Regions from separate parts of the Mammaliicoccus vitulinus genome, predicted to be linked through region 1. Evidence: predicted binding sites of a transcription regulator. Region 1 holds the regulator's gene; the other holds the start of a gene.
What was found. Region 1 encodes NrdR, which represses ribonucleotide reductase genes. Its sites were predicted from a motif close to AACACNATATATNGTGTT; they were not measured.
Positions count from the first base shown of each region.

Region 2: the regulator NrdR is predicted to act here: its motif matches at 3,714-3,731, upstream of nrdI (class Ib ribonucleoside-diphosphate reductase assembly flavoprotein NrdI).

Region 1 covers NZ_CP118974.1:1,078,039-1,093,698, reverse strand. Annotated here, with positions in the region: gene dnaI (primosomal protein DnaI) at 74-994, opposite strand; gene PYW35_RS05510 (replicative helicase loading/DNA remodeling protein DnaB) at 994-2,373, opposite strand; gene nrdR (transcriptional regulator NrdR) at 2,385-2,843, opposite strand; gene PYW35_RS05500 (glyceraldehyde-3-phosphate dehydrogenase) at 3,036-4,070, opposite strand; gene coaE (dephospho-CoA kinase) at 4,302-4,892, opposite strand; gene mutM (bifunctional DNA-formamidopyrimidine glycosylase/DNA-(apurinic or apyrimidinic site) lyase) at 4,901-5,773, opposite strand; gene polA (DNA polymerase I) at 5,795-8,416, opposite strand; gene pnpS (two-component system histidine kinase PnpS) at 8,608-10,314, opposite strand; gene PYW35_RS05475 (response regulator transcription factor) at 10,307-11,017, opposite strand; gene mdh (malate dehydrogenase) at 11,160-12,092, opposite strand; gene icd (NADP-dependent isocitrate dehydrogenase) at 12,154-13,422, opposite strand; gene PYW35_RS05460 (citrate synthase) at 13,471-14,589, opposite strand; gene PYW35_RS05455 (amino acid permease) at 15,018-15,660, shown strand, end outside.
Region 2 covers NZ_CP118974.1:2,114,834-2,130,493, reverse strand. Annotated here, with positions in the region: gene PYW35_RS10685 (peptide MFS transporter) at 258-1,772, opposite strand; gene queF (preQ(1) synthase) at 2,071-2,571, opposite strand; gene PYW35_RS10675 (DMT family transporter) at 2,571-3,455, opposite strand; gene nrdI (class Ib ribonucleoside-diphosphate reductase assembly flavoprotein NrdI) at 3,833-4,231, shown strand; gene nrdE (class 1b ribonucleoside-diphosphate reductase subunit alpha) at 4,194-6,299, shown strand; gene nrdF (class 1b ribonucleoside-diphosphate reductase subunit beta) at 6,327-7,298, shown strand; gene PYW35_RS10655 (FixH family protein) at 7,520-7,936, shown strand; gene PYW35_RS10650 (ABC transporter permease) at 8,062-9,033, shown strand; gene PYW35_RS10645 (iron chelate uptake ABC transporter family permease subunit) at 9,023-9,988, shown strand; gene PYW35_RS10640 (iron ABC transporter ATP-binding protein) at 9,985-10,785, shown strand; gene PYW35_RS10635 (ferrated catecholamine ABC transporter substrate-binding lipoprotein SstD) at 10,891-11,931, shown strand; gene murB (UDP-N-acetylmuramate dehydrogenase) at 11,974-12,894, opposite strand; gene PYW35_RS10625 (GrpB family protein) at 12,965-13,486, opposite strand; gene PYW35_RS10620 (EMYY motif lipoprotein) at 13,580-14,470, shown strand; gene PYW35_RS10615 (hypothetical protein) at 14,514-14,750, opposite strand; gene ytxJ (bacillithiol system redox-active protein YtxJ) at 14,905-15,225, shown strand; gene PYW35_RS10605 (glycerate kinase) at 15,325-15,660, shown strand, end outside.

The DNA.
Region 1 (15,660 bases):
ATGTCCTCTAAATTTTTATATTCATTTAAGATAACTCAATTATACAACTCTAATCTAAAATATCAAGCTAAAATTAAGCTCTATAGTTTTTGCCTTCTAGTTCATAATCTTCAGTAATGGTTTTGATTCTTTCCATAATACGACTCGCTTTCGTAATTTCAGCACCTTGTCTTGTTTTACTAAGGTGAAACTCTAATTCGTCGAAGTTAAAATTAGAACTGAAAAATGTAGGAAGTTTATGAACCATCCTATAGTGTAATATAGGTCCTAAAATTTCATCTCTTACCCACGGTGTTAATTCTTCTGCCCCGATATCATCTAGCATGAGCACTTTCGCTTCACGAGCGGACTCAAATCGTTCACTAAACGAACCGTCATTAAAACCATTTTTCAACACTCTTATAAATTCAGGTAAGTAAATAATTGTAGAAGCTTGCTTTTTCAACTTAAGCTGGTTAGATATCGCTCCTAAAATATATGATTTACCCGATCCAAATGGTCCATGAATATAGAGGCCTTTAGTGTCTTCGCCTGAAACGATTTTATTACATATTTCCATAGCTTTTTTAATAATAACCATTCTAGATTCATTATCAACGTATATATCTTTAATCGTTGCCTTCAACGTTTCTTCAGGCATTTGGAATGATGTCACAAGATTTGATTCAAATTTACGTTCATCATATTCAATTTTGTTCGGACAAGGTAAATACCTTGTCTTTATGTGATCATTTTGAATATATAATTCCGGGACATGCCCTTTAACAAAATTAATGCAATTACGGTAACTACTGCATTTTTCGCAGCATTTTGATTGGTCTTTATAGGCTTGTAACTGATCTAAATCTGTTTCAATTATTTCATTCGTTAATTCTGATCGATGCTCATCTAAAAATGCTTTAACTTCTTTATGCGTTAACGTTTCTCTTTTTATTTTTTCTAGTCTCTTTTGAAAATCTTTATTTTGTTTCAAATGTTGGCCTAGTGGTTCCATTAATGATCACCTTCTTTCCAAAAAGCTTCCATTTCTTTTTGAAGCTCTTGTTTTCGTTTTTCAAAAGCAGCATCAGATTCATTATTTTTCTGTTCTTCTTTTGGCGTTTCAGCTGACTTTTGTTTTAATAACCATTCAGGTGTTTTTTCAATTGATTTCAATTTAAATGTGTTATTTGCTTTATTATTTCGTTCTTTTTTCTTTTCAGCTGTTTGTTTATCAAGATTTTTAATATAATGATACGCTTCTTCAGCAGATGTTAGTTTTAACTTCTTCCAATTTGAAGCAATTTCTTCAATGTATGCTTTAGGTAATTGCATATTATTTTTAAACATTACATACTGCAATAATATGTTCATGACACCATATGGCAATTTTTCTCTCGTTACAACGTCTTCTACAACTCTTTTTTGTGAAATAGTTGGTTCTGACTTTGTAAATGACGCCAACATCTCAATTGGACTTGTAGTGTCTAACAGCTCAAACCACGATAATAAAGAATCTACTTCTTGTTTAGCATCATTTTGTTTAGCTTTCACGCTCTCTTTTTTCAAATCTAATGTTGGAAGTTCTCCCTCATGTTCAATTTGATAAATGGAGCGTGCGTGCTTTCTTAAATCTTGTAACGAAATGGTTTGGTTTTCCGTAATAGATTTTAGAATAATTGATTTCATTTCTACAGGCGTAATGCCATATAAAGTTGCAATTTGAATAATGACTTCTTTCGTTTGTTTATTCAATATTTCTTTAGATATCAAATGATTGTTTAATAACAGCTCTAACATTTCAAAGTCAAATCGCACATCTGATAAATCTAGTCCTTTATTTTTCACATCCGGTTTGATTTGAATATCATCTTGCTGTTCTATTTCTGATAGTTTAGGCACTTTAAACACATCTGTAAAACTTTTTGTAACTTCATGATATGCAGATGTTGAAATACTGCTATCCTTATATCTATTTTTCAGTGAAAGATATCTAGATTTGCCAATTTGTTGATATAAAAATACAGATAGCAAAGGATCATTGAAGAATTGCTCAGTAGTTGCAGGTTGTTCCAACATATATATAAATGTTTGCTCTTCTTGATTAGTCTTAAAGTAAGTCTTGAGCAAACCAATACCCTCTAATAAATCTAATGAATCTCTAAAGCTAGATAAATTTATTTTCAAATCATTCATTATTGTGTAATGATTATATGCTTCTGTCTCATTATGAAAATTAAACTGTGATAAATATAAATAAACACCAATCGCATCTGTCCCAATTAATGGCGTGTATAAGCTGATTAATATATCTTGATGGACATGTGTATAATTATAATTTGATTTAACGTAAAATCCATCGCTAGGTTTTACGCCATTAAAATATTCCGCCATTAATACTCACCTTACTTTCGGTCTTTCAATATTCCTTGCATCGATTTTAATAATTGATCTACATCTTTAAATTCTCTATATACTGAAGCGAACCTTACATATGAAACTTGATCCACTTCCATTAAGTGTTCCATTACTTTTTCACCTATATCGTTAGAAGATACTTCTGTTATACCTTCAGATCTCAATTCTTTTTCTACTTGATTTGTAATTTCTTCAAGCTTTTGGTAAGCCACAGGTCTTTTTTCACATGAACGAACGAGTCCGTTCAATATTTTATCTCTATTAAAAGTTTGTCTAGCACCATCTTTTTTAACAACAATTAAAGGTGTTAGTTCTACTCTTTCAAAAGTTGTGAAACGAAATCCACATGATTCACATTCTCTTCTTCTTCTAATCGCAGTTAAATCATCAGCGTGTCTAGAGTCTACTACTTTAGAATTTTCATATTTACAATTAGGACACCTCATTCGTTTCACCTCTTATATACTTTTATTATTCATATACAAATTATACAGTAGTTTCGTATTTTTTTAAATGCTCACTATTTTACATATGGTATACATTAATACATTTACGCTACAAAAGATAATTTTTAAGCAAAAAGAACGTAACGTGGCATTAAATTTACCACATTACGTTCTTTGCACAATCTATATTCATTATGAAATTTTTTGTTCTTTAACTTCTGATAGTATATTAGCAACTTGTTCAGCTAATTCAACAACTCTCATTGAGTAGCCCCACTCGTTATCATACCAAGCTAACACTTTAACTTTATTTGAGCCAATAACCATTGTAGATTGTTCATCAACAATTGCTGAATGAGGATTTGTGTTGAAGTCTATAGAAACAAGTGGTTCATCACTCACATCCATAATACCTTTTAATGCACCTTTACTTGAACGACGTAAAGCATCATTTACATCTTCGACAGTTACATCTGTTTTCAAATCTACAACTAAATCTACTAGAGAGACATTCGAAGTTGGTACTCTTAATGCCATACCATGCATCTTGCCTTCCAATTCAGGAAGTACTAATGATAAAGCTTTCGCTGCGCCTGTCGATGTAGGTATGATACTATCTGCACAAGAACGTGCTCTTCTTAAATCTTTATGAGGATTATCTAGATTTTTTTGATCATTCGTGAAAGCGTGCACTGTTGTCATCAATCCATTTTCAATACCAAATGAATCATTAAGAACTTTTGCAACTGGGCTTAAACAATTTGTCGTACATGACGCATTAGAAATAATGTCATACTCTTTTAAATCAAGCGAATCATCATTCACCCCTCTAACGATTGTTTGAACTTGTCCACCTTTAGAAGGTCCAGTTAGTATAACCTTTTTAGCACCAGCATCAATATGAGAGATAGCTTTATCTCCATGATTAAACTTGCCAGTCGCTTCAATAACAATATCAATACCTAAAGTTCTCCATGGTAATAATTTAGGATCTCTTTCAGAAACAAGTAATATTTTATGACCATTTATAACAATACCATCTTCAACCGCTTCAATATCGCCATCTAATTTACCATGTGTTGAATCATATTTTATTAAATGTGCAATTGTTTCAGGTGGGTAAGAAGCATTAATAGCCACAATGTTTAAATAATCTGATTTAAGTGAACCTCTTAATACCATTCTTCCAATTCTTCCTAAACCATTAATTGCAATATTTTTCTTCATAGTCGAGAACCCCTTTTAATGTGATATACTATTTATTGCAATTAGTATATCACATTAAAAGTTTATTGAAAACGTTTTCTATTATGTTTTTGAGAAAATTTTTAAATAGCTTATCTATGTATACATAAAGCAGCATCTCTACATATACACTACAAAATCCACAACATAAAAACGCCTAATCCGTATGATAATTCAAACAGATTAGGCGTTCTATTTTTTAACAAAAGTGCATCATAAATGCTTGCTTTCAATTAATGTTTCTATATTTTGTGCTAATTCTTCTAATGTTCCATTATTATCTATTATTTCATCTGCTAATTGTTTTTTTTCTTCAATTGGCATTTGTGATTGTATTCTAGAAGTTGCTTCGTCGTCACTCAATTGGTTGCGTTGTTTCAGACGAGAAATTTGCGTTTCTTCTGTAGTATAAACTAACCACGTTTCATCTACTGTATCTTGTAATTTGTTTTCGAACAGTAAAGGTATATCCATAATTACCTTTTTACCTTTTTCTAATCCGAATTTCTTTTCTGCATCCATAATGTCTCTAACAATTGGATGGATGATATTATTGAGCTTTAGTCGCATCGCTTCGTCTTTAAAAACTACCGATCCTACATATTGCCTATTCATTTCTCCATCTATTATTGCTTGATCACCGAATACTTCTTGTACTTGTTTAAGTCCTGTACTACCTTTTGCGACAGCTTTTCGACTTGCGATATCTGCATCTACTATATAAAATCCACGCTCTTTTAATATGTTTGAAGCGGTCGATTTTCCAGTGGCAATTCCACCTGTTAACCCTATTACACTCGCCATTGTTTCACCTACTTTTGACAATTTGGACAATAATGCGTATTTCTAGTTGCGATCACTTTTTGTTCTACTGGGCCTCCACATTGACCACAAACCTTTTTACCGTATATATTATGCTTATCTTGCATCGTTCCTTTTTCACCATCAGCATTATAATAATCCGATATACTCGATCCACCGTTTTCTATACCTTCTTGTAAAACATTGACCACTTCATCAAATACATTTTTTCGCTCTTCTTGACTTAAATCTTTTACCGTTCTCGTTGGTAACACACCTGCTCTTAGCAAAGCTTCACAAGCATAAATATTTCCACAACCAGCAATAACTGTATGGTCTAAAATAGCAACTTTGATTGGCTTGTTCATAAATTTCTTTGATGTGATTTTGTCGAGATAATGTTCATACGCCTCTTGAACAAAAGGCTCTGGTGCGATTTTAAGTACAGATGGATATTCAGTTAACTCATCCAATGCTCTTAACTCACCAAATCTGCGTATATCTGTATAAATAAGTTGTAAACCATTATCTAGTTCAAAAATGACATGCCAATGCTTTCTATGATTATCTATTTCAATATTAGATAAGTCAGGAACGGTAAAGAAAGCGCCAGTCATACCAAAATGACACATAATAATTTTGTTATCTTGTTCATTCTCAATTTCTATAAAAATATATTTACTTCTTCTATATACACTGGCAATTTTATAATGTTCAGTTCTTTCTTTAAATAATTCTAAAGAAGTTCCCTTAACAATTGTTTCTTTACCGATTTCTTTTCCAATTTTAACTTTATCTGAAAAAGTTACTTTTTGTATCGTCGCACCTAATATTTTAGGTGTGATGACTCTTTTAACACTTTCAACTTCTGGTAATTCTGGCATATTCAGTCTTCCTTCTATTACTTATTTTGCATCGTACCAAGTTTCACCATAACTAGACTCTACACTTAAAGGTACAGATAATTCGAGAGCATTATCCATGATGTCTTCTACAAATGGTTTAAATGCTTCTAGTTCCTCTTCAGGTACTTCAAAAATTAATTCATCGTGCACTTGTAATAATAATTTAGCATTAAAGGCAGTTTCTTTCATTTTATTAGAAAATTGAACCATAGCTAATTTGATAATATCAGCTGCACTACCTTGAATAGGTGTATTCATTGCTGTTCTTTCAGCAAAACTTCTTAAATTAAAGTTTCTATTCGTAATATCTGGCGTATATCTACGTCTATGAAGCAATGTTTCAACATAACCTTTTTGTTTAGCATCTTGAACAATAGTATCCATATATTCTTTTACTTTAGGAAAACTATCTAAATAATCATCTATAAACTTCTTAGCAGCTTTTCTCGTAATGCCTAGACTTTGGCTTAAACCATAATCACTGATGCCATATACAATACCAAAGTTTACTGCTTTTGCTTGTCTTCTCATATTCGACGTTACTTCATCTTTATCTACGTTAAACACACGCATTGCAGTAGTTGTATGAATATCTTCATTTGCAGTAAAGGCTTCTTTCATATGTTCGTCACCAGTTATATCAGCTAAGACACGCAATTCAATTTGTGAATAGTCGGCAGCGAATATAACGTGATTTTCTTTGCTAGGACGAAATGCTTTTCTAATCTTTCTGCCTTCTTCTAGTCTTATCGGTATATTTTGTAAGTTAGGTTCTATTGAACTTAATCTACCAGTTTGAGCCAATGTTTGGTTAAATCTCGTGTGAATTTTACCTTCAGAAGTAATCATTTTTTGTAAACCTTCGATATAAGTCGATTGCAACTTAGCAAGTTGTCTATACACTAAAATATCTTCAATAATTGGGTGTTCATTTCTTAATTGTTCTAAAACATCAACTGCTGTAGAGTACCCAGTCTTTGTTTTTTTAATAATAGGTAATTTTAAATCTTCAAATAATACGACACCTAACTGTTTAGGTGAATTTATATTAAATTCAGTTCCAGCATGACTGTGAATTTGTTCAATTAATTTATCAAGTCGTGTTTTTAAGTCTTCTTGCATTTCTTTTAACGTCTCTTTATCGACTGTAATACCGATATGTTCCATTTCAGCTAACACTCTAGCTAATGGCAACTCTAAATCATCATGAAGACTAAATTGATCTCTTTCTTTGAGCAATTCAATCATTTTTTCTTTTGACTCATATATTGCAGTCACTTTTTTGGCAATACTTTCAAAAAGAAATTCGTTTTCAGGAACATGCAATTTCTTACCTTTGCCATATATACTTTCATCGTTAGGTACGTAATAAACACCAAATTCTGATACAACAGAATAAATATCTTCAATTGTTCTTGAAGGATCTAATATATAACTCGCTAACATCGTATCAAATTGAATGCCATTCACTTTAATACCTAATCTTTCACACAATATAATCGTCTTTTTAGCATCATAAACTGAAAAATGAACATTTTCATTTTCTAACCAAGCATGTAATGCTTTATTTTCTTTTAATTCTTCTGCCGAAACAACATAAGCTTGATCGTTAGCATGAATCGCAAAGCCAAGAACATCAGCTTTTAAATAGTTATTTTCATTAGTTTCAAAATGTATAGCAGCTTCAGTAATATTTTCAAAATCAAAATCATTTAAATGTTCTTGATATTCTATTACGCGATCATCATAAGCTTCAGTACTTGCATCCATTTGATCAAGCAACTGTTTGAATTCTAAAGTTTTAAATAGTTTAATCTTTTCTTCATCGTTATCGTCAGTTAACTTTAAGTCTTCTATCGTTACTTCTATTGGACTATCTCTATTAATTGTTGCAAGCTCTTTACTTAGCTTCGCATTATCTTCATTATCTATAAGTTTTTCTTTCATTTTAGATGTTTTTAATTCATCAATATTTTGATAAACACCTTCTACTGTTTCATACTGTTTCAATAATTTAATAGCAGTCTTTTCTCCAATTCCAGGAACACCAGGAATATTATCAGACTTGTCTCCCATGAGACCTTTCATATCAATAATTTGGTTTGGTACTAAACCATCATATTTTTCCGCAATAAAATCAGGCGTATAATGATCAATGTCAGTTACACCTTTTTTAGTATAATAAATCGTTACATTTTCACTCGCTAACTGTGTTAAGTCACGATCACCCGTAATAATGATTGTCTTTAAATTTTTCTCGTCAGCTTGTTTAGAAAGTGTACCAATGATGTCATCCGCTTCATAATTTTCTAACTCATAATGTTTAATATGATAGCTCTCTACCAACTGACGGATATATGGTAATTGGCTTCTTAATTCATCAGGTGTCTTCTCACGACCACCTTTATATTCGCTATACATATTATTTCTAAACGTTGTCTTCCCTGCATCAAACGCAACCATGAAATGCGTAGGCGCCTCTTCTTTTATAATTTTATCTAAAATCATCGTAAAGCCGTAAATTGCATTTGTATAAACGCCTGCTTTATTTGTTAATAAGGGCAATGCAAAAAACGCTCTAAATGATAAACTATTACCATCGATAAGTACCAATTTTTCCACTGTAGGATACCTCCATCACTATATTGATTTCATTTTATCATATCTCACACTATAATCAGATTGTTTAGCATAAAATAAAAAAAGCGAAATACACATGTATTTCGCTCAATCATCAAAATGAAGGGGTCTATATTTATTCTATCTATCAATGATTAATTCAGTATGAATAGATTGTAAATTTTGTATGAAGATTATTCGTTAAATAGCTTCACGATAAAATGAGAACCTTGTCCAACTTCTGATTCCACTTTAATTTGTCCATTGTGTGCTTCAATTATATGCTTTGTAATCGATAATCCAAGTCCTGTTCCACCTGAATCTCTACTTCTTGCTTTATCCACTCTATAAAATCTTTCGAATATTCGTTTTTGTTCATCTTCTGATATTCCGATACCATTGTCTTGAACTGAAATAATTTGTCCATCTCCTACATCCTTAACCGTTAAGATGATTTGGCTTGATCTCGGTGAATAACTAATAGCATTTGATAATAAATTAATCATAACTTGTGTCATTTTATCTTTATCACCTAATGAAACAACATTTTGATCTATTTTGTTAACCAATTCTATATCTTTTTTCGTTGCAACGGTTGAAACCGTATTTATGGAATGTTCAGCTATTTCTGTTAAAGATATAGGTTCTTTAGGTATTTCGTCATTTTGTTCTATTTTTGACAAATCTAATAAATCTTGAACAAGCGATTGAATCCTATTAGACTCATCAAGCATAATATTTAAGAACATATCTAATGATTCTGGATCATTTTTTGCACCGTCCAACAATGTTTCAGCAAACCCTTTTATAGATGTGATAGGTGTACGCAATTCATGAGAAACGTTAGCAACAAAATCTTTTCTCATATGCTCTAATTTTTTCAATTTTGTTATATCATGCATAACAACTACTAAACCTAACAAGTTTCGTTTTTTTCTAGATAATACAGGTATAACTGAAACTTCGAAGAATTTATTGTGAACATTGTTAATATAGAGTTCAACTTGTTCAAACATAGGTTTTTCTAATTTTAATGCCTCGTTCATCATTTGTGTGATTTCAACGTTTGGCATAACATCTTTAAACAGTTGACCTTCAGCATTTCTTACTCTATCAAATAAATCATGATACGTTTTGTTCGCAATGACGATTACGCCTTCTCTATCTACCATCAAAGTGGCACTAGGTATATTTTCTAATGTTGTTTCTAATCTATTTCTTTGTAATTTTTGTTCATTATTTAAATCGTCTAAAGTTCTAGCAAGTTCGTTTGTATTAATAAACAATTCTTTAGTTTCTTTAACATTACTTTCAGGAACTCTAACTCGATATTTTCCAGACGCTAATAATTTTGTGGCATATGTCACTTCTTTAATTGGATGAATATAAGATGTATTGATATACCTAACTACGAAATATATAAGTGGTAACGTAAAGAATAGGACAAGCAATAAATACTTCCAAATATCTTTTTGAATAATGGATATAGTGTCAGTATGTTTAGCTATAGCTATAGTATAATCACCATATTTTTTAGCAAACATAACTTCAGAATCTGTTTTATCAACAGCAAAATACTCATCAAAAGTTTTTGCATCTGAAAGTGCTTGTTCTTTTTCATTTTTAAATAGTTTTGTATCAACATTATTAGAATGGTAAATCATTTTATCATTTTTTTCTAAAATAATATCTTGATTAAACACATCTAATATTTCATCTATATTTTTCGGATTTTTTTTAGCAATATCATATATATTTTTAGATTCAGTCTTTAATGATTTTTGTTGCTGTTTAGAAATTAAATCATAACTAGAATTATGTAGGAAAAACCCTAATATAAGAAAACTTACAACAGTGACCGTTGTAAGTATAATTAATAATTTATTATAAAATTTAATCATTGTTCTTTGGTCTTTCTAACTTATAGCCTAAACCCCTAACTGTTTTAATAAATTGAGGTTGTTTAGGGTTTTCTTCAAGTTTATCCCTCAAATGACTAATATGTACGTCGACTATTCTAGAGTCACCAGCAAATTCATAATTCCACACTGAATTTAACATATGCTCACGTGTTATGACACGACCTTGTCTTTCTATTAGATAAAGTAAAAGTTCAAATTCTTTCGGTGTTAATTCTAATAATTCTTCGTTTCTGTATACTTCGAAAAAGTCAGGTCTAATTCTAATAGATCCCAAAACAATATCTTCATCGTCATCTGAGTTACGGCTTTCAACTAGACCGACACGTCGTAAAATAGCTTTAACACGTGCAACCACTTCACGAGGTGAAAAAGGTTTCGTCATATAATCATCTGCACCTAATTCTAGACCTAATACTCTATCAAACTCGTCATCTTTTGCAGTAAGCATTAAAATAGGAACTTGATTTTTATCAGAACGAATCGTTTTACATACTTCAATTCCGTCTTTCTCAGGTAACATGACATCTAATACGACTAAATCAGGTTTCTCTTCGTTCACTTTCTCTAATGCTTGAACACCATCATAAGCTACGATTACTTGGTAACCAGCTTGTTCTATATTATATTTCAGCAATGTGACGATTGATTGTTCATCGTCTACTACCAATACTTTTTGTGACATGCAAGGTCCTCCTTAAGCGATTTAATACAATTATAACTTAAATTATTAAAAAAATAATGCATATTTAGAGAACTTTACAAAAAGTTAACACTATCTACACATAAAGGCCGGTTCTTTACAGAACCAGCCTTTATCTTATTGTTTATTGCAAAATATCTCTAACAGTTTTGACGGATTCTACAGATTCGTCCAATAACTGTTTCTCATCGTCAGTTAAGTCTAATTCAATAATGCTTTCTATACCGTTGGCACCTAAAACTGTAGGTACACCTAAATATATATCTTCGTAGCCATACTCACCTTCTAAATAAGCTATTGATGGCAACACTCTTTTTTGATCTTTCAAAATTGCTTCAGTCATTTCTATTAAAGCTGCACTAGGCGCATAATATGCTGAACCATTTCCTAGAAGGTTTACGATTTCAGCGCCACCTTTTCTAGTTCTATCTACGATCTCTTTAATTTTGTCTTGAGATAATAATTTTTCTAATGGCACACCACCAGCTGCAGAATATCTGATTAGAGGCACCATTGTATCTCCGTGTCCACCTAATACAAAACCTGTAACGTCTTTGACAGATAAACCTAAAGCTTCTGCAACAAACGTTCTAAATCTAGCAGTATCTAATACACCAGACTGACCGATAACGCGTTCTTTAGGGAAACCTGATGCTTTATATACAGTATACGTCATCGCATCTACTGGATTTGTTAATACTAAAATAATCGTGTTAGGCGAGTATTTCACAATCTGCTCTGTTACTGATTTCATAACTTTTTGATTTGTTTGTACTAAATCATCACGAGACATACCAGGTTTTCTCGCTATACCAGCAGTAATAATGACAACATCAGAATCTTTAGTATCTTCATAATTAGATGTACCAATCACTTTAGAATCAAACCCTAAGACAGGTGCACTTTCAGCAATATCGAGCGCTTTTCCTTTAGTTGGATCTTCTGATTGTGGCATATCGACTAGAACAACGTCACCCAACTCTTTTTGAGCTGCAATAAAAGCTGCTGTTGCACCAGTGAATCCCGCTCCTATTATTGATATCTTTTTTCTTGTCATATTGATCATCTCCTTATAATAAAAGGAAGGTTATAAATAACCTTCCTCAATTAACACTATATTATGGTAAATTTTTAATTAATTCGTCAGCAAACTCTGAAGATTTAACTTCAGTAGCGCCATCCATTAAACGAGCAAAGTCATATGTTACTACTTTAGAAGCAATCGTTGCTTCAACAGATTGAGTTATTTTATCTGCAGCTTCTTGCCAACCTAAATGTTCTAACATTAATACGCCACTTAATAATACTGAAGATGGATTCACTTTATCTAAACCAGCATATTTTGGAGCTGTACCATGTGTTGCTTCAAAAATAGCATGTCCAGTTTCGTAGTTAATATTCGCACCTGGTGCAATACCAATACCACCAACTTGAGCTGCTAACGCATCAGAGATATAGTCACCATTCAAGTTCATAGTAGCAACAACATCAAATTCAGCTGGACGAGTTAAGATTTGTTGTAAGAAGATATCTGCAATAGAATCTTTAACAAGTAATTTACCTTCTGCTTCAGCCTTCTCTTGTGCTTTATTCGCTGCATCTTTACCTTGTTCTTCAACAATTTTATCATATTGTTGCCAAGTGAATACACGATCTCCGAATTCACGTTCAGCTAAATCGTAACCCCATTGTTTGAATGCACCTTCAGTAAATTTCATGATATTACCTTTATGAACTAAAGTAAGATTTCTGCGATTATTATCGAACGCATAGTTAATAGCTGCTCTTACTAATCTTTCAGTACCTTCTTTAGAAACTGGTTTAATACCGATACCTGAAGTTTCTGGGAATCTAATGTTTTTAGCTCCCATTTCATTTTGTAAGAAGTCTACAACTTTTTTAACATCATCTGAGCCTTCTTGGAATTCTATACCAGCATAAATATCTTCTGTATTCTCACGGAAGATAACCATATCTGTATCTTCTGGACGTTTCACTGGTGAAGGAACACCTTTAAACCAACGTACAGGACGTAAACAAGTAAATAAGTCTAACTCTTGACGTAAAGCAACGTTTAGTGAACGAATACCTCCACCGATTGGAGTTGTTAATGGCCCTTTAATAGCGATTAAGTATTCTCTAATTGATTCTAAAGTTTCATTTGGTAACCATTCGCCAGTTTCATCGAATGCTTTTTGACCAGCTAAAACTTCTTTCCATTCGATTTTCTTTTCGCCGTTATACGCTTTTTCTACTGCTGCATCTAATACTCTACTTGCTGCATTCCAGATATCTGGTCCGATACCGTCTCCGATAATAAACGGTATGATTGGGTTGTTTGGAACATTTAATACGCCTTGGTTTGTAGTGATTTTTTCTGCTGTCATTATATTATTCCTCCATCTAAATGTGTTATTTATATTATATTAACTATATTACCTTTTTTCAATCGCTTCGTATTTACGGTTGCGTTCACCAGTATATTCAGCTCTTGGTCTCATAATTCTATTCGTTCTGTATTGTTCTAAAATATGAGCTGTCCAACCTGACATGCGGCTAATTGCAAAGATTGGTGTAAATAAATCATGATCAATACCCATGCTGTGGTATACAGTAGCACTGTAAAAGTCAACGTTAGGTAATAAGCCTTTTTCTTCTTTCATGATCTCAGCTATACGTAATGAAATTTCGAATAATTCTTTTTGACCTGATTCGTCCGTTATTCGACGACTCATTTCTTTTAAATATTTAGCTCTAGGGTCTCCGTTTTTGTATACTCTATGTCCAAAGCCCATAATTTTTTCTTTGTTTGCTATTTTTTCTTTAATATAATCATCTGTTTTATCTACAGTACCAATTTCAGTTAACATTTTCATAACTTGCTCATTTGCACCACCATGTAATGGTCCTTTAAGCGCGCCTGCTGCTGCAGTTACCCCTGAATACATATCTGATAATGTTGAAACGGCAACTCTTGCTGTAAATGTAGAAGCATTAAATTCGTGATCTGCATGTAAAATTAACGCTTTATTGAAACCTTCAACTTCAACATCACTAGGAACTTCGCCTTTTAACATATACAAGAAGTTTGCTGCGTATGTTAAGTCTTGTTTAGGTTTCACAATTTGCTTACCTTGTCTTACTCGTGAAAACGACGTTACTAATGAAGCTATTTTCGCTTGAATACGAATTGCACGTTCATAATTAGATTCTTCATCAAACACTTCTGCTTCTGGATCAAAGTGCGCTAAATATGATAATGAAGTACGTAACCCTGTCATTGGGTGAATTTTATCCGTTGCATAATCTTCAAAATGACTATACATTCTTGGATTTAAAGTCATATAATCAAATAACTTCTTGTTCAATTCTTCTAATTCTGCCTTATTAGGTAATCTTAAATTCCAAAGTAAAAACATTACCTCTTCAAACAATGCATTTTCAGTTAGATCATCTATTTCATAACCTGCATAAGTTAATTGATTGTCTATTATTGAACTAATTTGAGTTTCAGAAGCAATGATACCTTCTAACCCTTTTGCTACTTGTGCCATAAATTTATCCCCCTTACTAAATAATTGCCCATATATGTAATGGCTTTCATATTACATTATATATAATTTCTGGTCATTTGTGAATGCGAAGACCTTTGAAACTTTAAAAAAGTTAGTAATTGTATATGAATAAAAATAAACCAATGTAAATTTATCATTTTTATAATATTCATATAATAAATTAAATACGCCTTCAAAACGTGAACAATACAGGATTTTTAAGTTAATTATATCTTACCATATAAATCAGATTTATACATAATTGCTCATTAACCATTCATTTTTATTATTATATATGATAAAAATAATAAATCACTCTTATAACTTATTTATACTCGATTTTAGCTCAATTTTTAATTGCTATTTTCTGACAGTAAGCGCATAATAAAAACATAAAAAATTGAATATGAAAGAAGGTATTTTGATTTATGTCTAACAATTTACAAAGAGAATTAAGCAATAGGCATGTACAGCTTATTGCAATTGGTGGGGCAATTGGTACTGGTTTGTTTTTAGGCGCAGGCGAAACCATTCATTCAGCTGGTCCCTCAATACTACTTACCTATATTATTATAGGATTAATTCTATTTTTATTTATGAGAGCTTTAGGTGAAATACTACTTTCAAATACTGATTTTCACTCATTCGCAGATGTTACGCATACATATATAGGTCCCTTTGCTGGATACGTAACAGGATGGACTTATTGGTTCTGTTGGATTGTTACAGGTATGGCAGAGGTTACAGCAGTAGCAAAATACATAAGTTTTTGGTTTCCAGACATTCCGACATGGATTACAGCATTATTTACAATACTCGTTTTAATGACGATGAACTTAATGACTGCTAAACTATTTGGAGAATTAGAATTTTGGTTTTCAATCATCAAAATTACGACAATCGTAGCATTAATAATTGTAGGTGTTATCATGATTGTCATGGCTTATAACACACCATATGGTACAGCATCTATCACGCACATATGGGACCACGATGGCATCTTTCCAAATGGTATGAATGGATTCTTCCTATCATTCCAAATGGCTGCATTCTCATTTGTAGGAATTGAAT
Region 2 (15,660 bases), 1.0 Mb from region 1:
GACGCCCGGGGGAATAGTATGAGTGAGAGACTACAGGCTCGAGCCATACCCCCAGGCAAGCATGCACTTTCAAAATCGTAAGATTTTAAAACATACGGGCGTTCTATGTTGCTTGTTTGGTAAGTCTTGCAACATACAGCATGCACTTTCAAAATCGTAAGATATTAAAATATAAAAAATCTCTTCACTAGGCTTACCTAATGAAGAGATTTTCTATTTTGAGAATGGATATTTATGTCCCAGTCTCTTGATAAATTCTATTTTATGCCGCCCATCAATGTTTTGATTTTTGGACTAGCTACTAGAAGTAAGATAGCTATAATAATTGCTAAAATACCTGAGTATAAGAAGTAATCATTTGAACTTATACTCGTGTAAACTTTAACCATTTGAGCATTTAACCCTTGTGCCATAGCATTTGATAAGAACCAAACACTCATCATTTGAGCTGTAAATGCTTTTGGTGCTAATTTTGTTGTTGTTGATAAAGCGATTGGTGAGATACAAAGTTCACCAAGTGTTACTAGTAAGAAACTTGCGAATAACCATACTGGGTTGATTAATGATGAATCACTTGATAAAGGTACAACCATAATGATATATGAAAGACCTGCTAAGAATACACCTATAGAGAACTTATAAACAGTAGGTGGATTGAACTTACCTAGTTTAACCCATAAGATTGAGAATATTGGTGCGAATAGAATGATGAAGAACGGGTTAAGTGACTGGAACCAAGCTGCTGGTATGTTGAAATCAATTGCACCACCAGTTAGTTTAGCCATACTTAATTGTGTTTTAGTATCTGCAAATTGTGCTAATACTGTAGAACCTTGTTCTTGAATCATCCAAAACGCTACTGCAGCTATAAATAATGGTATGTACGCATACACACGTGTACGTTCGTAATCTTCCGTCTTTTTACTTACAGTAATTTTTATAAAGTAATAAATTGGTAATAGAACACCTAGAACTGAAATGAAGTTCGCAAAGTTCGGTAATGTTAATTGACCAAATATACTTAGAATAACGCAGACAATTGCGATGACTGCAACGACAATTGCAACGATTTTTGTAATTTTTTTCTTTTCTTCTGAATTTAACGGATCCGGTACTTCTATACCAGCTAGACCTAAATATTTCTTGTTTGTTAAGAAATAAATGATTAAACCGAGAAACATACCTACTGCCGCTACTGCGAAACCAGCATGGAAACCAACGTTAACTTGTAACCAACCGATTAATAGTGGTGATAGTAATGCACCTAAGTTGATTGACATGTAGAAAATTGTAAATGCTGAGTCCAATCTTGGATCATTTTTCTCATATAATAAACCAACAGTTGATGAAATGTTAGGTTTCAATAGTCCTGTACCAATGATTAAGAATAAAAGTGCGACTAATAATAAAGTGAAATTGCTCGGTAGTGATAATAGAACATGACCGATCATGATGAGTATTCCACCATAGAATAATGCATGTCGTGTACCTGTAATTCTATCAGCAATCCATCCACCAATGACACCACTCATATAAACAAGTGCACCGTAGATAGATACAATTTGAAGTGCTAAACCTTGATCAATGCCAAATCCGCCTTTTGCTACTGAATAGTAAATGTAGTAGGCAAGAATAGCCTTCATCCCATAATAACTAAATCTTTCCCAAAATTCAGTTAGGAACAATGTTGATAAGCCTTTAGGATGGCCAAAGAAACCAGTACGCGGTGTACTCTGGATAATTTCCTCTTTAGTATAATGTTTGTTACCCATTTTTTACTTCCCCTCATAATAAACTGTATTCATTTTTTAGATGTACTTAAAATTAGCACATGTTAAATTGTAATCGTTTCGTAAAATAAACACAAGTTAAAGATTAACAATATTCATACAATAGTGATTATTTAAAATAATTAAATACAGTAGCGTCAAGGGTTACACGTAATTTTAAAAAAAATTAATTTTGTAAGCGTTTTCTTTTATAGGTGGTTAATATGTCTATATATGTGAAAAATGTAAATGTTATATAGTGAAAAAACCACATCCGCAATAAAGGGATGTGGTATATGAATTATCTGTTATCTATATTTTCAGGATATAAGTCGTGATTCATCATGCGATATTCTGCCATTTTTTCATACTTTGAATCTGGTCTACCGTAGTTCGTATATGGATCAATTGAAATGCCACCTCGTGGCGTAAATTTACCTAAAACTTCTATATAATGGGGGTCCATTAATTCTATTAAGTCATTCATAATGACATTCATACAATCTTCGTGAAAATCTCCGTGGTTTCTAAAGCTAAACAGATATAATTTTAAAGATTTAGATTCTACCATTTTTACATTTGGAATGTAAGAAATATAAATAGTAGCAAAATCCGGTTGTCCAGTGATTGGGCATAATGATGTGAATTCTGGACAATTAAATTTAACGAAGTAATCTCTACCTTGGTGTTTGTTGTCAAACACTTCTAATACCTCTGGCGTATATTGATCGTGATATTGATTGTTTTGATTCCCTAATAATGTGATATCTTTTAATTCTTCTTTATTTCTTCCCTCTGACATTATGATTCTCCTTTTGAAATGGATTGTTTCGGTTTTGGATTTCTTTGAGCTTTTCTGAACATATAATATCCTGCAAGGAATATAATGATATATCCTAGATAGCTTAATAAATCGGGTACCTCTTTAAATATGATGAAACCGAGTAAAGCACTAAATATTACAGAAGCATATACAAATATTGAAATATCTTTAGCAGCAGCAAAACTATATGCGATTGTTATGCCAAACTGACCAATTGTTGCGAACACACCCGACATTAACAATATGATAACTTGTGATGTCGTCATCGGTTCAAATGTAAATATGACAAATGGGATTAATGCGACTGTTGAAAAGAATGAAAAATAAAAAACTGTTGTATAAGATTTTTCGCGTTGTCCTAATGGTCTTAAAGCTGTGTATGCGCCAGCAGCAAAAATACCTGATAGTAATCCGATAATTGCAGGGGTTGTATCTGAATCAAATGTAGGTTTAATGATGAAAAGTGCACCTGCAATTGCAACAACCATTGCAATAATTTGATATTTCCGGGCTTTTTCATTTAAAAACAATGCACAAAGTAGTATAGTCCAGAATGGATTTAATTTCATTAACATGTCTGCATCACTTAAAACCATATGATCGATTGCATAAATATTGAGCAACACACCAATTAAACCAAGTGTGGAACGTAATATAAGCAATGGTTGGTTTTCTAATTTACCGAAAAAGGGTGCTTTAAATTTGATAACGAAGTAAATGGGTACAATCATCGCAATAAGGTTTCTAAAGAGTGATTTTTGAAAAACCGGTAAGTCACCAGAAAGTCTGAAGAATACAGCCATTAAACTAAATCCTATTGATGAAATGAGTATGGCTATTATACCTTTAACTGTAGAGTTCATTTATACACCTTCCAATTTTTATCAATGAACATATATTATCATAATTCACTTTAAAAAGTATATGTCTTGTTAACGCATTTGGATTCTAAATATAAATTTTAAATGAAAGATATTTTTAAATGTTGATATAGCAATGTTTATTAGAAGATGTAGGAAAGTCAAGCCTATTTTTTTATAAAAATTAAGGTATTATAAGTGTTATGAATCATTTATAGTGTTATAATAAAACACACAATATAGTATGTGCATAAGAAATTGAACACTATATCTTGTGTTTTGCACATTTAGTACAAAAATGAATAAAGTGTTAAAATTTTTGTATTTTTAATTTTATAAATACAATTTGTTAAGTATATATATGTGGTAGGTGAAAGTTTATGAAGATAATTTATTACTCTTTAACAGGTAATGTAAGACGGTTCATTCAGAGGGCTGGATTGTCTGATACAATGGCTCTCACTGAGGCTAACAAAACAAATGTAATAAACGAACCATTTATAATGGTTACAGGTACAATTGGATTCGGCCAAGTACCTGACACTGTGCAAGATTTCTTGAATGTAAATCATCAACATCTTAGAGCGGTAGCAGGTAGTGGAAATAGAAATTGGGGACAGAATTTCGCGAAAGCAAGTGAAGAAATCGCGAATAAATATCATGTCCCTTTATTGATGAAATTTGAATTACACGGTAACCAAGAAATAGCAGATGAATTTAAAGAAAAGGTGGTTAATCTCTATGAAAATGATCAACAAACAACAGAAAAATCATATTGAATTAAACAATAAAGTAACTAAAAGAAGAGAAGACGGCTTTTTCGATATTGAAAAAGATCAAGAAGCTTTAGAAGTATATTTAGAAGAAATAGCAGAAAAAACAATCCAATTTAATGATCCAATGGAACGCTTGCACTTTTTAGTTGATCAAGACTTCTATTATGATTTATTTAAAGAATACAGTGAAGAATCACTTAAAGAGATCAACCAGTTTGCAGATTCAATTCCTTTTCAATTTGCAAGTTATATGTCAGCAAGTAAATTTTTCAAAGATTATGCATTAAAGACTAATGATAAATCCGAATATCTAGAAACATATAAAGAACACGTTATTATTGTGGCGCTATATTTAGCTAAAGGTAATGTTAAACAAGCTAAGCAATTTGTTGAAGGTATGATTGAACAACGTATTCAACCTGCAACACCAACATTCTTAAATGCTGGTAGAGCAAGACGTGGTGAGTTAGTCAGTTGTTTCTTACTAGAAGCAGATGATAGTTTAAATTCAATTAACTTTATCGATTCAACTGCTAAACAATTGAGTAAAATTGGTGGCGGTGTAGCTATTAATTTATCTAAATTACGTGCTCGTGGTGAAGCAATCAAAGGCATTAAAGGGGTAGCTAAAGGCGTACTTCCAGTTGCGAAATCATTAGAAGGTGGATTTAGTTATGCTGATCAGCTTGGTCAAAGACCTGGTGCAGGTGCAGTTTATTTAAACATCTTCCACTATGACGTACTAGAATTTTTAGATACTAAAAAAGTTAACGCTGATGAAGATATTAGACTTTCAACAATATCTACAGGCTTAATCGTTCCTTCAAAATTCTTTGATCTTGCTAAAGAAGGTAAAGATTTCTATATGTTTGCACCTCACACTGTTGAACGTGAATACGGTGTAACGCTAGACGATATTAACCTAGATGAATATTATGATGAGCTTGTTGCAAATCCTAATGTTATTAAAAAAGCTAAAGACGCTCGTGATATGCTCAATACAATTGCGCAAACACAATTACAATCAGGTTATCCTTATTTGATGTTCAAAGACAATGCGAATAAAGTACATCCGAACGCAAATATTGGTCAAATTAAAATGAGTAACTTATGTACGGAAATTTTCCAATTACAAGAGACATCTATTATTAATGATTACGGCACAGAAGATGAAATTAAACGTGATATTTCATGTAACTTAGGGTCATTAAATATCGTGAATGTAATGGAATCTAAGAAATTTAAAGATTCAGTTCATATCGGAATGGACGCATTAACAGTTGTTTCTGATGATACAGAAATTAAAAATGCTCCAGGTGTGAGAAAAGCGAACAGTGAATTACATTCAGTTGGCTTAGGCGTTATGAATTTACATGGTTATTTAGCTAAAAACAAAATTGGCTATGAGTCTGAGCAAGCAAAAGACTTTGCTAATGTATTCTTTATGACTATGAATTACTATTCTATTCAACGTTCAATGGAAATTGCGAAAGAAAGACAAGAAACGTATGTTGATTTCGATAAATCTGATTATGCTTCAGGTAAATATTTTGAAAAATATATTCAAAATGATATTAAACCACAATTTGATAATGTTACAGCATTATTTGAAGGCATTGACGTTCCAACAGCTGAAGATTGGAAAGCATTAGCAGAAGCGGTTAAAGAGAATGGATTATATCACGCGTACAGACTTGCTATTGCACCAACTCAAAGTATTTCATATGTGCAAAATGCTACAAGTTCAGTAATGCCTATCGTAGACCAAATTGAAAGAAGAACATATGGTAATGCAGAAACATTCTATCCAATGCCATTCTTATCACCAGAAACGATGTGGTATTACAAATCAGCATTTAATACAGATCAAATGAAATTAATTGATTTAATTGCAACAATTCAAGAGCACGTAGACCAAGGTATTTCTACAATCTTATATGTTAATTCAGAAATTTCTACACGTGAACTTTCAAGATTATATGTATATGCTCACCATAAAGGTTTGAAATCACTTTACTATACACGTAATAAATTATTAAGTGTTGAAGAATGTACAAGTTGCTCAATTTAATCATTTTAATAAGATAGGAGATCTAACATGAAGGCAGTAAATTGGAATACACAAGAAGATATGACAAATATGTTCTGGCGTCAAAACATCTCACAAATGTGGGTTGAATCAGAATTTAAAGTATCTAAAGATATAGCAAGTTGGGAAACACTTACAGAACCTGAAAAAAATGCATTTAAAAAAGCATTGGCAGGACTTACAGGTTTAGATACACATCAAGCAGATGATGGAATGCCACTAATAATGATGCACACGAGCGATTTACGTAAAAAAGCTGTGTATTCATTTATGGGTATGATGGAACAAGTACATGCGAAAAGTTATTCTCATATATTCACAACATTGTTACCATCTAGCGAAACAAACGAACTATTAGATACATGGGTTGTAGAAGAACCACATCTAAAATACAAATCAGATATAATTGTAGGAAACTACCATAAACTGTGGACTAAAGAGGCTTCTGTATATGATCAATATATGGCTAGAGTATCAAGTGTGTTCTTAGAAACATTCTTATTCTACTCAGGCTTCTATTATCCTTTATATTTAGCTGGACAAGGTCGTATGACAACTTCAGGTGAAATTATTCGTAAAATATTATTAGATGAATCGATTCATGGTGTATTTACAGGATTAGATGCACAAAGTCTGAAAAATGAACTTTCACAAGACGAACAAATTAAAGCTGATAGAGAAATGTATCGTATGCTTGATTTACTATATAAAAACGAATACGAATATACTAAAATGTTGTACGATGAAATAGGATTAACGAATGACGTAATGAACTATGTAACATATAATGCTAACAAAGCATTAGCAAACTTAGGATTCGAACCTTACTATGAAGAAAAAGCATTCAACCCGATTATAGAGAATGCTTTAAATACAAGCACTAAGAACCATGACTTCTTCAGTGTTAAAGGTGACGGTTACGTAATAGCATTAAATGTAGAATCACTTACAGATGACGACTTCGTCTTTGATGAAAAATAAAAGTTTAGGACATTAACATCCTAAATTAATATAAAAGAGCGTAAATTCTTCGAAAATAAGAGTTTACGCTCTTTTTACTATATTGTTTGCACACTTCGTCTTAAATGATCTTTTATAATTGATAGGCATTAAAAAGTTAACATATTTTTCATTATTTATTGAATTTAAAATGGATTTATTGTTTATAATGAGTGTAATAGCATGAAAGGTGGATTTTACTCATGAAAAGAATTGTGATAAGTATTTTAACGGTATTAATGATTTCTATGCTTGCAGCATGTGGAAATGATAAGAAGGAAGATGAGCATAATCATTCAGAACATAAGTCTTCTGATAAACCTCAAGCTTTAGAAGTAGCTTTAAATGTACCTAAAGAAGCTAAGAGTGGGGAAGAAGTTGAATTATCAGCGGAAGTTAAACTTGGGGATGAAAAGGTTAAAGATGCAGATGAAGTAATGTTTGAAATTGTTAAAGATGGGGACAAGGCTTCTTCTGAAATGAAGAAAGTTAAAGAAAATAAAGATGGCGTATATACTTTGAAATATAAGTTTAAAGAAGCTGGTAAATACAATGTAACGAGCCATGTTACAGCTAGGGATCAACATACAATGCCTAATCAAAATATTAATATTAAATAATTATTAAAGAGTAGTGGAATATAATTCCATTGCTCTTTTTTAAAATAGCATTGCATTTAATTTTATTCTTCATTACAATAGAGATAATGATAATCGTTATCAACTAATGAGAAGTAGGGTGTGACATGGGAAAGTTTTTAATGCGTTTAGATGTTTTAGCTATATTATTAGTAATCGCAACATTCTTCTCGATTTTTATAGGTGTCTCTGAGGTAAAACCTTTACATATATTTAATCTATCTGATGAACAAAAAAATATATTAGTATCGAGTAGGATTCCAAGAACAGTAAGTATTATTATTTCGGGTAGCTCTTTAGCAATTTGTGGGCTTATTATGCAACAGCTCACGCGTAATAAATTTGTTTCGCCAACAACGGCTGGAACAATGGACTGGGCTAGATTAGGTATTTTAATTTCTTTAATTGCTTTTCCAGAGGCAAATATATTAGTTAAATTACTATTTGCTACATTGTTGAGTTTGTTAGGAACAATGTTATTCATGCAAATTCTACAAAGAATTCAATTCAAAGATGTCATATTCATTCCACTAGTTGGTATTATGCTCGGAAATATCGTTTCTAGTTTTTCATCTTTTGTTGCTTTAAGAACGAATGCTGTGCAAAGTATAGGGAATTTCATGCAAGGTAATTTTTCGATTATTACAAGCGGTAGATATGAAATTTTATATATAAGTATTCCGTTATTGATTCTTGCATTTATATTTGCAAATCAATTTACGATTGCTGGAATGGGTAAAGATTTTAGTGTGAACTTAGGACTTAATTATCAAAAAGTCGTCAATATCGGGCTGATTATCGCATCAATTATTACCGCGCTCGTTGTTGTAACAGTTGGGATGATGCCTTTCTTAGGATTGATTATTCCAAACTTAATATCAATGTTTAGAGGTGATCATTTAAAAAATGCACTTCCACATACAGCTATTTTCGGCGCATTGTTTGTTATGATTTGTGATGTATTAGGTAGACTCATCATTTTCCCTTATGAAATTACAATTGGATTAACGATTGGTGTAATTGGTAGTTTTATTTTTATAGTAATGCTGATGAAAGGACGATCAAGAAATGCTCAATAGATTATCACCTGTACATAAATTAATCCTTTTATCTGTTTTAACACTACTGATTGCAGCATTGTATTTGTTTTATAATATTAATCCAAATATTCTAGAGTATCAATTAACGGGGCGTGTAAGAAAAGTAATTGCTATGTTATTAGTAGGTGGAAGTATTGCGGTGTCTACAGTAGTTTTCCAAACGATTACGAATAACAGGATTTTAACACCATCTATTATAGGTTTAGATGCTGTATATATGTTTATTAAGACTTCTTTAATATTTGTATTTGGTTCAACTTCGACAATTGTATTAAACTATCAATTGAATTTTATAATTACGCTTGTCGGAATGATTTTATTTAGTTTGTTTTTATTCCAAATATTATTTAGATCTAAAGATCAGAATGTATTCTTCATATTATTATTAGGTATTGTGTTTGGTACATTCTTCTCTAGTTTATCTAGCTTTATTGAAATGATGATTGATCCTGAAGAATTTTTATCTATACAAAGTGCAATGTTTGCAAGTTTTAGTGCTATTAATGAAAAGTTGCTCGTAATATCAGGTACAGCACTTTTAATCATGATTGTAATAGCATTTAAGATTAAGCCATATTTAGATGTATTGTCATTAGGAAGAGATCATGCCATCAATCTTGGCGTTAATTATATGAATGTGACAAGATGGCTCATGGTTATGGTTGCATTGCTTGTTACAATTTCAACTGCGCTTGTAGGTCCTATTACATTTTTAGGTCTACTCGTCGTTAATTTAGCACATGAATTTATGAAAGAATTTGAACACAAATATATACTGCCAGCTTCTATACTCATAAGTTGGATCAGTTTGTTTTTAGGTCAATGGGTAGTCGAACACATATTTGAAGGAAACACAGAAATTAGTATCATGATTAACTTTATAGGCGGTATTTACTTTATATTCTTAATTTTAAAGGAGCGTAATGTAGCATGATTAAAGTTCAAGGTTTAACAAAAGCTTATCATCAGAGCAAAGTCGTTGATGACGTTGATATAGAAATTGAAAAAGGTAAAATCACTTCTTTTATTGGACCGAATGGTGCTGGGAAAAGTACGGTTTTAGCTATGGTTAGCCGATTGATTGAAACAGATGAAGGTAATATTAAAATAGATAACCAAGATATCTCTTCAATGAAAAGTAATGAACTTGCTAAAAAGCTCTCTATTTTAAAACAAACGAACCATACAGAACTTAAGATTTCTGTAAGACAACTCGTGAGTTTTGGTAGATTTCCTTATTCAAAAGGTAAATTAAAAAAAGAAGACCATATCATGATTGATAAAGCATTAGAATATTTAGGATTAACGAACATTCAAAATAAATATTTAGGTGAGTTATCTGGTGGGCAAAAACAAAGAGCATATATTGCGATGACAATCGCTCAAGATACAGATTATATATTATTAGACGAACCATTAAATAATTTAGACATGAAACATTCTGTACAAATTATGAAAATTTTAAGAAGACTTGTTAAAGAAATGAACAAAACGATTGTGATTGTGATACACGATATTAATTTTGCATCTTGTTACTCGGATAAAATTATTGCGATTAAAGAAGGTAAAGTAGAAATAGCAGGCCTTAAAAATGAGGTTATCAATGAACCAGTATTGAGTGATATTTATGATTTAGATATTAAAATAGAAGAAATTAATGGTCAACGTATATGCGTTTATTTTGATAATGAATACATTGAAGCAGATGAAATAAAAACGTTAGCGATGTAATGGATTAAGTTTCATACATTGAAGGGAGTGATGCTTGATATTAGATGGGCAGATAGGTTTTTGGACACATTTTACATCATTCAATCAGAAGGAGAATCATAGTCAATGAAAAAAGTATTCAGTTTTATATTAATTGCAGTATTATCAGTAGTACTTGTGGCATGTGGAAGTAACTCAAGCAGCAAAGAGGAAAAATCATCAAAAGATGATACTAAAAGTGAGTCAAAAACAATAGAAATTCAATCGAAATATCAAGTTCGCGGTGAGAAGAAAGATGGCAGTGATTCTAAAAATATCGAAGAAAAAGTTAAAGTACCAGTTAATCCTAAAAAAGTAGTTGTATTAGATTATGGTGCTTTAGATACAGTTGAAGCTTTAGGTGCAAAAGATACAGTTAAAGGTGCTCCCAAAGGGGAAGGTGGCGCATCATTACCTGACTTCTTAAATACATTTAAAGGTGACGACGTTGTTAACACTGGTTCAGTAAAAGAAGTAAACTATGATAAAATAGCTGAAATCCAACCAGACTTAATCTTGTTCTCTGGCCGTACAGCTGGTACAGAAGTACAAGATGAATTGAAAAAAGCAGCTCCAGATGCAGCGAGATTATATGTTGGTGCAGATGATAAAGATTTATTAAATTCAGTTGAAGAAAATACGACGAATTTAGGTAAAATCTTTGATAAAGAAGATAAAGCAAAAGAATTAAATGCAGATTTAGATAAAAAAGTGAAAACAGCTAAAGCAAAAGCTAAAAAAGTAGACGACAAAGCAATGTTCTTATTAGTTAACGAAGGTGAATTATCTACATATGGTCCAGGTGCTCGATTTGGTAGCTTAATTTATGACGTATTAGATATTAAACCTGTCGATAAAAATATTAAAGCAAGCGGCCACGGACAACCAATCAGTTATGAATATGTTACTGAGAAAAATCCAGGTATCATTTATGCAATGGATAGAGGTAAAGCTATTGGTGGTAAAGAAAGTTCAAACAAAGCATTATCAAATGATGTCATTAAAGATGTAGATGCTATTAAAAATGATAAAGTCATTAATGTTGATCCAGAATTATGGTACTTAGCTTCAGGTGGCGTAAGAACAACTGAAAAACAAGTAGACGAAGTCATTAAAGGTTTAGAATAAAAGTAAAAAAGACAAGCGATATTAATTAATCGCTTGTCTTTTTTAATCTTTTAATCTTTCTCCGATGATTCTTACTTCTCTTTTTAATTCTACGTCAAATTTTTCTTTAACTACGCTTTGGACATGTTTAATGATGTTTTCATAGTCTGTGGCTGTACCATTATCTACATTCACGATAAATCCGGCATGCTTAGTAGATACTTCTACGCCACCAATTCTATGACCTTGTAGTCCTGCATCTTGAATAAGTTTACCAGCAAAATGATTAGGTGGTCTTTGGAAGACACTTCCACATGAAGGATATTCTAATGGTTGTTTATCTTCACGACGTTGTGTTAAGTCATCCATAGTTGCTTGAATTGAATTAATGTCACCGTCTTTTAATTTGAATGTTGCTTCTAATACGACTAAATGTTTTCGTTGAACAATGCTTGTACGATAGTCTAATTCTAAATCTTCACCTTTAATGACGTGTAATTGACCTGTATCATCTACCGCCTTAATGTAATCTATACAATCTTTCACTTCGCCGCCATATGCACCAGCATTCATGTATACTGCTCCACCAACAGAACCTGGTATCCCACAGGCAAATTCTAAACCTGTTAAATGATGATTTCTAGCACGTCTAGATACATCAATAATAGCTGCGCCGCTTCCGCAAGTAATGGATTGATTATTAACGGTTATTTGATTGAATTGTAATAAGCTTATAACAATGCCTCTTATACCACCATCTCGAATGATGATATTTGAACCATTTCCTAAAAATGTTAATGGAATTTGATTATTATATGCAAATTCTATAATCTTTTGTACTTCTATATGTGAAGTGGGTGATAAATAAAAGTCCGCTTTGCCACCAGTTTTAGTGAATGTATATCTTTTTAGTGGCTCGTCTACCTTTATAAGTGATTTAGGGAGGAAAGTAGTTAACGCCTCCAAAATAGTATGATTATCCAACGTACGACGTCCTTTCTTTATTGTGCGCTTAATACTATTATATCAAGATTTATAATCTTAAGCTAATAGGTTATTTTTTATGTTTATTTATGAGTTGTTGAAACCATTTTTGTTTTTGGTTTTCGTAGTCTTTAATACTTCTAGAATTATGTAAAGCCTCTATCTTAAATGATTCGAAAGTCTTTATAATATTTGTATCATTTGTTAAAAGTGCCTCTACAGTTAAATAATCATATAACATTTGGTTGTTTTGTTCAACAATATGTAAACGTGCAATTTGATTTAACGCAACCATGTCTTGAAATTGAGCCATTATAATTTTTTTGTGATAGCCATTATGCAATCGATATATTTGATGATAGTTTAGTCTTTTTTCGTCTAAGCTCGTAATGTCATGTAACGACTTTACTGTTACAAGAACATCAATAATTGGCTCAGTAGAATAATGTGTTTGCTTAGTGCCACCTATGTGATAGACTGCTATCACTGGCGAATCTAACAGTTCCAATAATAATTGTTGAATCATTTTAAATTTTGGTTTAAAATCATCTGATGATTGTAATTGAATAAAGGGCTGTGGAAGTTTTAACATAAGTACTCCTTTCTATAACACATACATGAATATATAATATAACATTTTCATTATCCATGAAATTATGTATAATACAAGGGAAGCAGAGGTGCAATGATGAAAATTAAATTACTTTATTTAATGATGTTTGTTCTTGTCTTAATTATTGCAGCTTGTAGTAATGAATTACATTCAGATCTTCAAAAGTATAAAAGGGATATGAAACCTATTTATAAAAAAGAAAATTCAATTCTTAAAGATATAGATGAATTAAGATTAAACCAGTTAGATCAACTTATAGGTACAGAAGTAACAGTTGAGAAACGTAAAGAGTTGAATGAACTTCAAGATAAGCTTGAAAAGCGGATTATACCTGAAGTTAAAGATCTTAGAAAACAAGCTGAAAATATAAATGTAAGCACAAATGAAGTTAAAGATGCTCATAATATTTACATGAGTAACATGAAAAAGAAAGAAGAAACAATAACAGAGTTAAATGAATACATTTCATTATTTAAGCAATCTATTAAATCTAATGAAAAAATATTAGAATATACAAATATTTTTGAGCAAAATAAATCTGACGCTGAAAAAAATGCGAAGCTAGCTAAAAATAATCCTGAAGACAAAGAAGATTATGAAGCGCTCGTATCAGTAATTGATAAAAATAGTGAAGAGTTAAGTACCAAAGCTAAATATTTAAACGAAACTCAAAATGTTCAAGATAGAGCAGATTATATTGAAAAAGAGATTATTCCACTATTTTCAAAAAATGTGAAATCATTGAATCAAACGAATATATCATCTAAAAGAGTTAACCAAATGAGACAAGCTCAAATAGAAGTGTATTATACGCTTATTAATTACTATAAAGAACGCAAAAAAGGTATTATAATTGAAGAAAAACTTCAAAAAGTACAAGTAGCAAATGGTGTAAGTTCTCAGTTTAGTTATCTAGGCAAAGATGAAAAATACGACAAAGCGATTGAAAGATTAAACAAATAAACACACCAAATACATTGTTTTGTGTAATCGGTGTGTTTTTTATTTATTTTTTATTTATTGTTTCTTTATCGTTACGGTTCTTTGATAGATAGATGTTTTTACCAACAAGTGATATGAACCAAATAGTAAATGCGATGATAAGAATGTACGATAATGCAGGTTGATTTTTAAAATCAAATAAAAACAGGATAGAAATAATAAGTAAACATGCATTAATAGTATCAATCATGCCCCATCTTTTAATAAGGATGGGTGTCGTATTTTTGGACAAATCTTGCACCTCCTTAATATATAACTAGTATACCAAAGTTGTGTTGTGGTTAATATTGTAGATTACGGGTAGAGATAATTAATAAAATAGAATTTGCCATATAAATGGATAAATGATATAGTGTTCAATTGTATTGGTTAAATTATGATAGAGGTGAATTAAAATGGTCGTGAAATTAACTTCCATCGATCAATTTGAAAAAGTACTCAATGATAATCCAAACGTATTTGTTATGAAACACAGCAGTACTTGTCCTATTTCAGCAAGTGCATATGATCAATTTAACAAATTCTTATATGAAAGAGACATGGACGGTTATTACGTAATTGTTCAAGAAGAAAGAGAATTGTCTGATTATATAGCTGACAAAACTGGAGTCAAACATGAATCGCCGCAAGCATTTTATTTTGTAAACGGGAATGCTGAATGGGATGCGAGTCATGAAAATATCACAGTAGCAAGTTTATCGAAAGCAGAAGAGTAATACTAATAATAAGCAAACAGTCAAAAGACTGTTTGTTTTTTGTTAATTGCGCAAAAAAACAGTATAATGAATTAAGATAAAAAGCATGAGGTGAAAATTATGAGAGTATTAGTTGCGATGGATGAGTTTGATAGTATTTTATCTAGTTACCATGCAAATCGATTTGTCGAAGAAGCAATAAAGTCTCAATTTAATGAAGCGGATATTGTCCAAGTTCCATTATTTAATGGACAAAGAGAAGTTATAGATTCAGTATTATTATGGCAATCTGGCACGAAATATTCAGTGAATCATCATGATGCGGATATGAGACCAAAATCATCTGTTTACGTCGTGACAGAGAAAAATATAACGGTAGTAGAGGCAGGGAATATCCTAACTTCGAGTGAAGAAGTCAAGAACCCGCTTAATACATCTTCATATGGATTAGGGGAA